2 regions of the Pseudomonas sp. GW822-FHT03F04 genome follow, and region 1 is predicted to be linked to the other one. Evidence: predicted binding sites of a transcription regulator. Region 1 holds the regulator's gene; the other holds the start of a gene.
What was found. The regulator sigma-54, encoded in region 1, starts transcription at its own class of promoters, with help from an activator protein. The targets are predictions, from matches to a motif close to ANTGGCATNNANNTTGCTNT.
Positions count from the first base shown of each region.

Region 2: AC1RMX_RS28905 (circularly permuted type 2 ATP-grasp protein) is a predicted target of sigma-54. The motif match lies at 2,090-2,109, and genes of this name have one in related genera.

Region 1 covers NZ_JBXANF010000007.1:225,945-230,154, forward strand. The annotation lists gene ptsN (PTS IIA-like nitrogen regulatory protein PtsN) at 1-417, opposite strand, end outside; gene hpf (ribosome hibernation-promoting factor, HPF/YfiA family) at 429-737, opposite strand; gene AC1RMX_RS18270 (RNA polymerase factor sigma-54) at 811-2,304, opposite strand; gene lptB (LPS export ABC transporter ATP-binding protein) at 2,491-3,216, opposite strand; gene lptA (lipopolysaccharide transport periplasmic protein LptA) at 3,216-3,761, opposite strand; gene lptC (LPS export ABC transporter periplasmic protein LptC) at 3,748-4,210, opposite strand, start outside.
Region 2 covers NZ_JBXANF010000017.1:16,280-20,489, forward strand. The annotation lists gene AC1RMX_RS28900 (alpha-E domain-containing protein) at 1-634, opposite strand, end outside; gene AC1RMX_RS28905 (circularly permuted type 2 ATP-grasp protein) at 647-2,056, opposite strand; gene AC1RMX_RS28910 (ribonuclease E inhibitor RraB) at 2,532-2,879, opposite strand; gene AC1RMX_RS28915 (hypothetical protein) at 3,090-3,323, opposite strand; gene speE (polyamine aminopropyltransferase) at 3,478-4,210, opposite strand, start outside.

The DNA of each region.
Region 1 (4,210 bases):
GGTGGTGGCGCGACGCAATTTTTCGCGTACGTCCTTGCGGTCGAGCATGCTGGCGATCTGGCGCAGCAGTTCCAGGTGCGCATCGGTGGCGGCTTCCGGGACCAGCAGCACGAACAGCAGGTCGACCGGTGCACCATCGATGGCGTCGAAATCGATGGGTGCTTCAAGGTGCATCAAGGCGCTGATGGGGGATTCGCAACCCTTGAGGCGGCAATGGGGAATGGCGATGCCGTTGCCAAAACCGGTCGAGCCGAGTTTTTCACGGGCAATCAGTGCCTCGAAGACATCTTGCATCTCCAGATCCGGTACTTCCCGGGCGATCAGGTTGGCAATTTGTTCGAGGGCTTTCTTTTTGCTGCCGCCCGGCACGTTCACGAGGGAACGGCCGGGGGTCAGGATGCTTTCAAGTCGGATCATGGGGGTGGGGGTTATCGACCGGTAGCGCCCTGAAGCAGGCTCTGGGTCTTTTCCTTATGCTTTTTGAGTTGTTTATCAAGCTTGTCGGTCAGCGCGTCGATCGCTGCGTACATATCGGTATGTTCCGCGTTTGCGACGACCTCGTTACCGGGAATATGCAGCGTGGCTTCGATTTTCTGCTTCAGCTTCTCGACGCACATCGTGACTTGCACGTTGGTGATCTTGTCGAAATGCCCCTCAAGCCTCTTGAGCTTTTGCTCAACGTACTCACGGAGAGGTTGGGTAACTTCCAGTTGGTGTCCACTGATGTTGACTTGCATACAGCTTCTCCTTCGTTGCCAGTGCATAAAGCGGCAGGCCGAAGAGCCTGCCACTGGAACGCTGTAACGTGGCTTACATCAACCGCTTGCGTTCGCTCGAAGGCGCGATCCCGAGGGATTCGCGGTACTTGGCGACGGTGCGGCGAGCCACCTGAATGCCTTGTGCCTCCAGTAAACCAGCGATCTTGCTGTCACTCAACGGCTTTTTCTGATTTTCCGCGGCAACCAGTTTCTTGATGATCGCGCGGATCGCCGTGGACGAGCATTCGCCGCCTTCGGAGGTGCTGACGTGGCTGGAGAAAAAGTATTTCAGTTCATAAATGCCCCGGGGGGTATGCATGAATTTTTGCGTGGTCACCCGGGAAATCGTCGACTCGTGCATGCCCACCGCTTCGGCGATGTCATGCAGCACGAGAGGCTTCATGGCTTCGTCGCCGTATTCAAGAAAGCCGCGCTGATGCTCGACGATCTGGGTGGCCACTTTCATCAGGGTTTCGTTGCGGCTCTGCAGGCTCTTGATGAACCAGCGGGCTTCCTGCAACTGATTGCGCATGAAGGTGTTGTCGGCGCTGGTGTCGGCGCGGCGCACGAAACCGGCGTACTGGGCGTTGACCCGCAGGCGCGGCACCGATTCCTGGTTCAGTTCGACCAGCCAGCGCTCGTTGTCCTTGCGTACGATGACGTCAGGCACCACGTACTCGGCTTCGGTGGACTCGATCTGCGAACCGGGGCGCGGGTTGAGGCTCTGCACCAGTTCGATGACCTGGCGCAGTTCATCTTCCTTGAGCTTCATGCGGCGCATCAGCTGGCTGTAGTCGCGGCTGCCGAGCAGGTCGATGTAATCGGTGACCAGACGCTTGGCTTCCGCCAGCCAAGGGGTCTTGGCCGACAGCTGGCGCAATTGCAGCAGCAGGCATTCGCCCAGGTTGCGTGCGCCAATGCCGGCAGGTTCGAATTGCTGGATGCGGTGCAGGACGGCTTCGATCTCGTCCAGCTCGATGTCGAGCTCCGGATCGAAGGCGTCGAGAATTTCTTCGAGGGTTTCGTCGAGGTAGCCCTGATTGTTGATGCAGTCGATCAGGGTGACGGCGATCAGGCGATCGGTGTCAGACATCGGCGCCAGGTTCAACTGCCACAGCAGGTGGCTTTGCAGGCTCTCGCCGGCGGAGGTACGGGTGGTGAAGTCCCACTCGTCGTCATCGCTGCTCGGCAGGCTGCTGGCGCTGGTCTGGTAGACGTCTTCCCAGGCGGTGTCGACGGGGAGTTCGTTGGGGATTCGCTCGTTCCATTCGCCATCCTCTAGATTGTCGACCGTCGGTGCGGTCTCCTGATAGGAGGGTTCCTGGATCTCGGTGTTGGGCTTCTGTTCGGCGTTGTCGGCCATGGGATCGGAGTTGTCGAAGTCGTCGCCGTCTTCCTGGCGTTCGAGCATCGGATTGGATTCCAGAGCCTCCTGGATTTCCTGTTGCAGATCCAGGGTCGACAATTGGAGCAGGCGGATGGCCTGTTGCAGCTGCGGTGTCATCGTCAGCTGCTGGCCCATTCTCAAGACTAGCGATGGTTTCATGGCAGGGGCTTAACACCTTATTCGCCGGCGCTATGCGCCATCCACTACAGGGCGCCGAAGCGCCAAACTTAAGCAAATTATATGCCTGAAACTGTCGTGTTTGCCTAGAGCGCTGTAACAATAAAAGCGTATAAAAGTGCGCTTCAACGTTACAGCACCCGGACGGCTGGTCGAATGCTGTCGCGCTTACAGGCGGAACTCGTGACCCAGATACACTTCCTTCACCAGATCGTTGGCGAGGATGGTCGCGGAGTCGCCTTCGGCGATCAGTTGGCCGTCATTGACGATGTAGGCCGTTTCGCAGATATCCAGCGTCTCGCGGACGTTGTGGTCGGTGATCAGTACACCGATGCCCTTGGCCTTGAGGTGGTGAATGATCTGCTTGATGTCGCCCACGGAGATCGGGTCGACACCGGCGAACGGTTCATCGAGCAGGATGAATTTCGGCGCAGTGGCCAGTGCACGGGCGATTTCCACCCGGCGACGCTCACCACCGGACAGGCTCATGCCGAGGTTGTCGCGGATGTGGCTGATGTGGAATTCCTGCAGCAGGCTTTCCAGCTCCTTGCGACGACCGGCCTTGTCGAGCTCCTGACGGGTCTCGAGGATGGCCATGATGTTGTCGGCCACCGACAGTTTGCGAAAGATCGACGCTTCCTGTGGCAGATAGCCGATACCGGCCTTGGCGCGACCGTGCATCGGCTGGTGGCTGACATCCAGGTCGTCGATCAGCACGCGACCCTGATCGGCCTGCACCAGGCCGACGATCATGTAGAAGCAGGTGGTCTTGCCGGCGCCGTTGGGGCCGAGCAGTCCGACGATCTGACCGCTGTCGATCGACAGGCTGACATCGCGCACGACCTGGCGGCTTTTATAGGCCTTGGCCAGGTGCTGAGCTTTCAGAGTTGCCATTACTGGGATTTCTCGTCGGTTTTCTTCTTCGGCTGGATCACCATGTCAATGCGCGGACGCGCTTCGGTGACCTTGTTGCCGGTGGCACGACCCGCGCTGGCCAGCTTTTTCACCGTGTCATAGACGATTTTCTCGCCCTGAGTGGTGTTGTTGTCCTTGTCGACGACTTTCGCCTTGTCGATCAGCACAACGCGGTTTTGCGCGGCGTGGTACTGGATGGTCACGCCCCAGCCCTGTACAGGCTTGGTGTCGCCAGCCGTCTGCAACTGCTCGAAGTAGGCAAGGTTGCCCACCGAGGTCACGACGTCGATATCGCCGGTCGGGGTGCGGGTGATGGTCACGGTGTTGCCTTTGACGATCATCGAACCCTGAGTGATGATCACGTCACCTTTATAGGTGGCAACGCCATTCTTGTCGTCCAGCTGGGCATCGTCGGCCTGAATGCGGATTGGCTGCTCTTGATCGTTCGGCAGAGCCCAGGCGCTCACGCTTCCCAGTGCTGCGCCCAGACTGAGCAAAATAGGGAGGGTTTTAACGAGCCTCATACTGTCCTCTTACGTTCGATAGCAGGTGTATCCTGCTTTCCTTCAAATACGCTTTCATTCCCACGCCGGTCGATACACCGCCAGCGCCGTCGATTCTAACGGGTTGCTGGGTCTGCGCATATTGTTGCTGCGGGAACACTGTCATGCGAGTGGAGGTGATCAGGGTGTCGCGGTTCTTTTCATCGGTGCGCTTGACGCGAACCGAGTCGATCAGCTCGACCTCGGTGCCACCGGAATTCACTTCACCGCGCTCGCTGGTCACGTGCCATGGGAAGTCGGTGCCGCGATACATGTTCAGGTCGGGCTTGGTGACCAGTGTAATGTCGGTCGCCTTGACGTGCTCGGCCTTGTCGGAAGTCATTTCGTACTGCACCTTGCCGTCTTCCAGGTATTGCAAGGTGTGGGTGTTGGTCGCGTACCAGTCGATCGGGCTCTCTTCTGCCGAGACA
Region 2 (4,210 bases), on a different contig from region 1:
ACAAGGCCCGCAACAAGGCACTCCATTGGTAATAGGCGTGGGCGGTGCCGTCGCTGACCGCTTCGGCCTGATCGCCGGCCATTTCATAGCGGGCGTCTAGCAGGCGCAAAGTGTTGTCGGCCCGCTCGATGAACGTGCCCAACCGGATGAAACGAAACGCATCGTTGCGCATGATGGTGCCGTAGGACGCCCCGCGGAACAGGTGCGAACGTTCCTTGATCCACTCACAGAAACGGCTCATGCCATAGCGGCTGAGGCCCTGGTTGGCGATCCCGCGGATCTCCAGCCAGGTGGCGTTGATGTTCTCCCACATGTCGGCGGTGATCCGACCGCGCACCGCGTGGGCACTGGCTCGCGCCGCGCCGAGGCAGCTATAGATGCTCGCCGGGTTGGCCGCGTCGAGCGCGAAGAAGTGCAGCAATCGCTCGGCATGCAACTCGCCGTGGCGTTCCAGGTAGTCGTCCAGCGTGCCGGTGATCAGCAGCGGCATCGCCAGTTCGTGCAGACCGTCGCCACGGCCGTCCTGCGGCATCAGCGACAGCGAATAGCTGACATCGAGCATGCGGGCGAGGTTTTCCGCCCGCTCCAGGTAACGCGACATCCAGTACAGATCCGAGGCAGTTCTACTTAACATGGCAGGCTTCCTTCAATCCTCGACCACCCAGGTGTCCTTGGTTCCGCCACCCTGGGATGAATTCACCACCAGAGAGCCTTCACGCAGGGCGACACGGGTCAAACCGCCGGGCACAACCCGGGTTTCGCGGCCGGACAATACGAACGGACGCAGGTCGATATGGCGCGGCGCAATGCCGTTTTCGACAAAGGTCGGACAGGTCGACAGCGACAGCGTCGGTTGCGCGATGTACGCGTGGGGCTTGGCCTTGATCCGCTCGCGGAACGCATCGATTTCCGCCGTTGTTGCCGCCGGCCCCACGAGCATTCCGTAGCCGCCGGAGCCCTGGGTTTCCTTGACCACCAGATCCGGAAGATTGGCCAGCACATGGGAAAGTTCAGACGGATTGCGGCATTGCCAGGTCGGCACGTTTTTCAGGATCGGCTCTTCATCGAGGTAGAAACGGATCATCTCGGTGACGAACGGATACACCGACTTGTCGTCCGCCACGCCGGTGCCGATCGCATTGGCCAGCACCACATTGCCAGAGCGATACGACGACAGCAGACCCGGCACGCCGAGCATCGAATCCGGGCGGAAGGCCAACGGGTCGAGGAAGGCGTCGTCGAGCCGGCGGTAGATCACGTCTACCGCTTTCGGGCCGTCAGTGGTGCGCATGAAGACCTTGTCGTCGCGCACGAACAGATCGGCACCTTCGACCAGCTCGACGCCCATTTCCCGGGCCAGGAACGCATGCTCGAAAAACGCGCTGTTGAAGCGGCCCGGCGTCAGTACCACCACACTCGGGTCGTCGATGGGGCTTGAGCTTTTCAGGGTGTCGAGCAGCAGGTTCGGGTAATGGTCGATCGGGGCGATGCGCTGGGCCGCGAACAGCTCGGGGAACAGGCGCATCATCATCTTGCGGTCTTCGAGCATGTAGCTCACGCCGCTGGGCGTGCGCAGGTTGTCCTCGAGCACGTAATACGTGCCGTCGCCGTCGCGCACCAGATCGACGCCGGAGATGTGCGAATAGATATCGCGGTGCAGATCCAGCCCCTGCATCGCCAACTGGTATTGCTCGTTGGCCAGCACCTGCTCGGCGGGAATGATCCCGGCCTTGATGATGCGCTGCTCGTGATAGAGGTCGGCGAGGAACATGTTCAACGCCTTGACGCGCTGGATGCAGCCGCGCTCGACGATCCGCCACTCGCTGGCGGGAATGCTGCGCGGAATGGTGTCGAAGGGAATCAGGCGTTCTGTCCCTTGCTCGTCCCCGTAGAGCGTGAAAGTGATCCCGGCACGATGGAACAGCAGATCGGCCTCGCGTCGCCGCTGGGCCAACAGCTCGTCAGGCGTATCGGCCAGCCAGCGGGCAAACTCCCGGTAATGCGGGCGGACCTGGCCGCCGGCATCGTACATTTCATCAAAATAGGTGCGGATCATGCCGTACTCCTTGTCACCCCGGACATACAGGCCTTCGCAAGGCCCGTGCCATCGGCATAAACGCTTTGATTTCAATCGGTTGGATATTCACGCCATAAACACCGCACCATTCCTGTGCGGCAAATGCCCCAACCTGATCGCCCCCGCCTCATTGCGACGCAGTGCAGTCGCCTATCACCAGCATAGTCAGAGTTGATTTCACTGCCCGGCGCCGCCTGCGGATAATCCGCACATCCGCTGCGAAACGTCCCTGACGAAGTGCGCAGCCCACTGATCCGGCTTGCCCTGGCAGCCCTACCGGCCGTAACCCTGACCGGTTTCCTCTCCTTCCGGTCTTCCCTTTCAGCCACCTCTCCCGGTGGCTTTTTTTTGCGCCGGATTCTTGTTTCAGGGTTTTGCCGGGCGATGTTCAGGGTGCAGAAACGACAACGGCCGACCCGAAGGTCAGCCGTTGCTCGACGTGTTGCGAGGGTTATCAGTTCAAACGATGGCGGTTGCGCACCTCCTGCTTTACGCCCCAGCCTTCGATGATGCCGCCCAGTGGCTCGACCACCGCCGAAAAGCCCTGTTCGAAATCGCCAATGTCGTCGTAGGTTGCGTACATCACCTTGCTCAATTCCAGGGACCACGCGCCGTCGTCGCGCGCACTGACCTGGGCATTGATGGATTCACCGCGAAACTTGCCTGCCGCCCTGCGCGCCCGCTCCTCGTCCGGGAAAATGGCGTAGAACTCGATGGGATGGAATCGGGAAAAATCGAAACCGCCTTCTTTCATGCGGCGCAGCACGCTGCTGCTGATGTCTTCTTGATAGGCTGTGCTCATGAACGTCCCCCTCGCATAGATGGATAGACTTTCCGTATTCCCTGCACCTAGCCGAACGGCTCAGGCGCTACGACAACCGTGTTGCCGGCGGGAAACAAGCATGTAGCTGACAAGACCAGACCTTAGCGATCCGTTCGCTGATCTCGCTTGCAGAGTAGCCCCAAGATAGAGCCGCTGCCAAGGCCTGGTACGTTACGGACAAGAAGATTTTCAGATGGGCGTGATGCTGCGGATTTCGATGCTGTTCTGGGTTTTCAGGCTTTTGGCGCCTGCATCGGAGGTGCGCCCTTCCAGATCGTTCAGATCCAGTGCGGCGACGACAGGAAGGAGTCGTTCCTTGATCAATCGAGCGGCCTCATCGTCGCTGGGGCATTCCGCGCGCTCGAAGATTTCATCGACAATTTCACCGTGATCATCCACGAAAGTGACTTTCCACTTTTGCATTGGTGCCTCCTCGAACAAACCCGCAAATGGGCTCATATCTATCTCGACTTTTGTCAGGATTGATCGTTCAAAAGCTTTACACCGATGAAACATGAAAAACATTTCATCTGCGGGAACGAAGCCGCTCGCTCCCGCAGTGATAACGGCTGAGTGATCAGTCGTTGCTTGGCTTGTTCACCGCTTGCAGCACGTATTGCGGCAGGGCGAAGGCGCCGATGTGGATTTCCGGGTTGTAGTAACGGGTGACGATGCCGCTGCCGATGAAGCGCTGTTGCAGGGTTTCACGGCTCAGTTTGCGGTAGGCCGGGTTGGTCGAGCCCCAGGCGAAGGTCATCGAACCGCCGATGTAGGTCGGCACGGCCGCCTGATAGAAGTGCCAGTCCGGGAACAGGCTGCGCAGGCGACCGGCGGTGGTTTTCACTTCTTCGATCTGCATGAACGGTGTGCCGTTCTGGGTCACGAGGATGCCGCCCTCGTTCAGGCAGCGGTGGCAGGCCTGGTAGAAGTTTTCCGAGAACAGCACTTCGCCCGGGCCGATCGGGTCGGTGGAGTCGGAAATGATCACGTCGAACTTTTCAGTGGTGGTTGCGACGAAGCGCATGCCGTCGTCGATCACCAGGTTCAGGCGTGGGTCGTCGTAGGCGCCCTTGGAGTGGTTCGGCAGGAATTCCTTGCACATGTCGACCACGGTGCCGTCGATTTCGACCATGGTGATGTGCTCGACGCTGGCGTGCTTGGTCACTTCGCGCAGCATGCCGCCGTCGCCGCCGCCGATGATCAGCACGCGCTTGGCGGTGCCGTGGGCGAGGATCGGCACGTGGGTGAGCATTTCGTGGTAGATGAATTCATCGGCTTCGGTGGTCTGGATCACGCCGTCCAGCGCCATC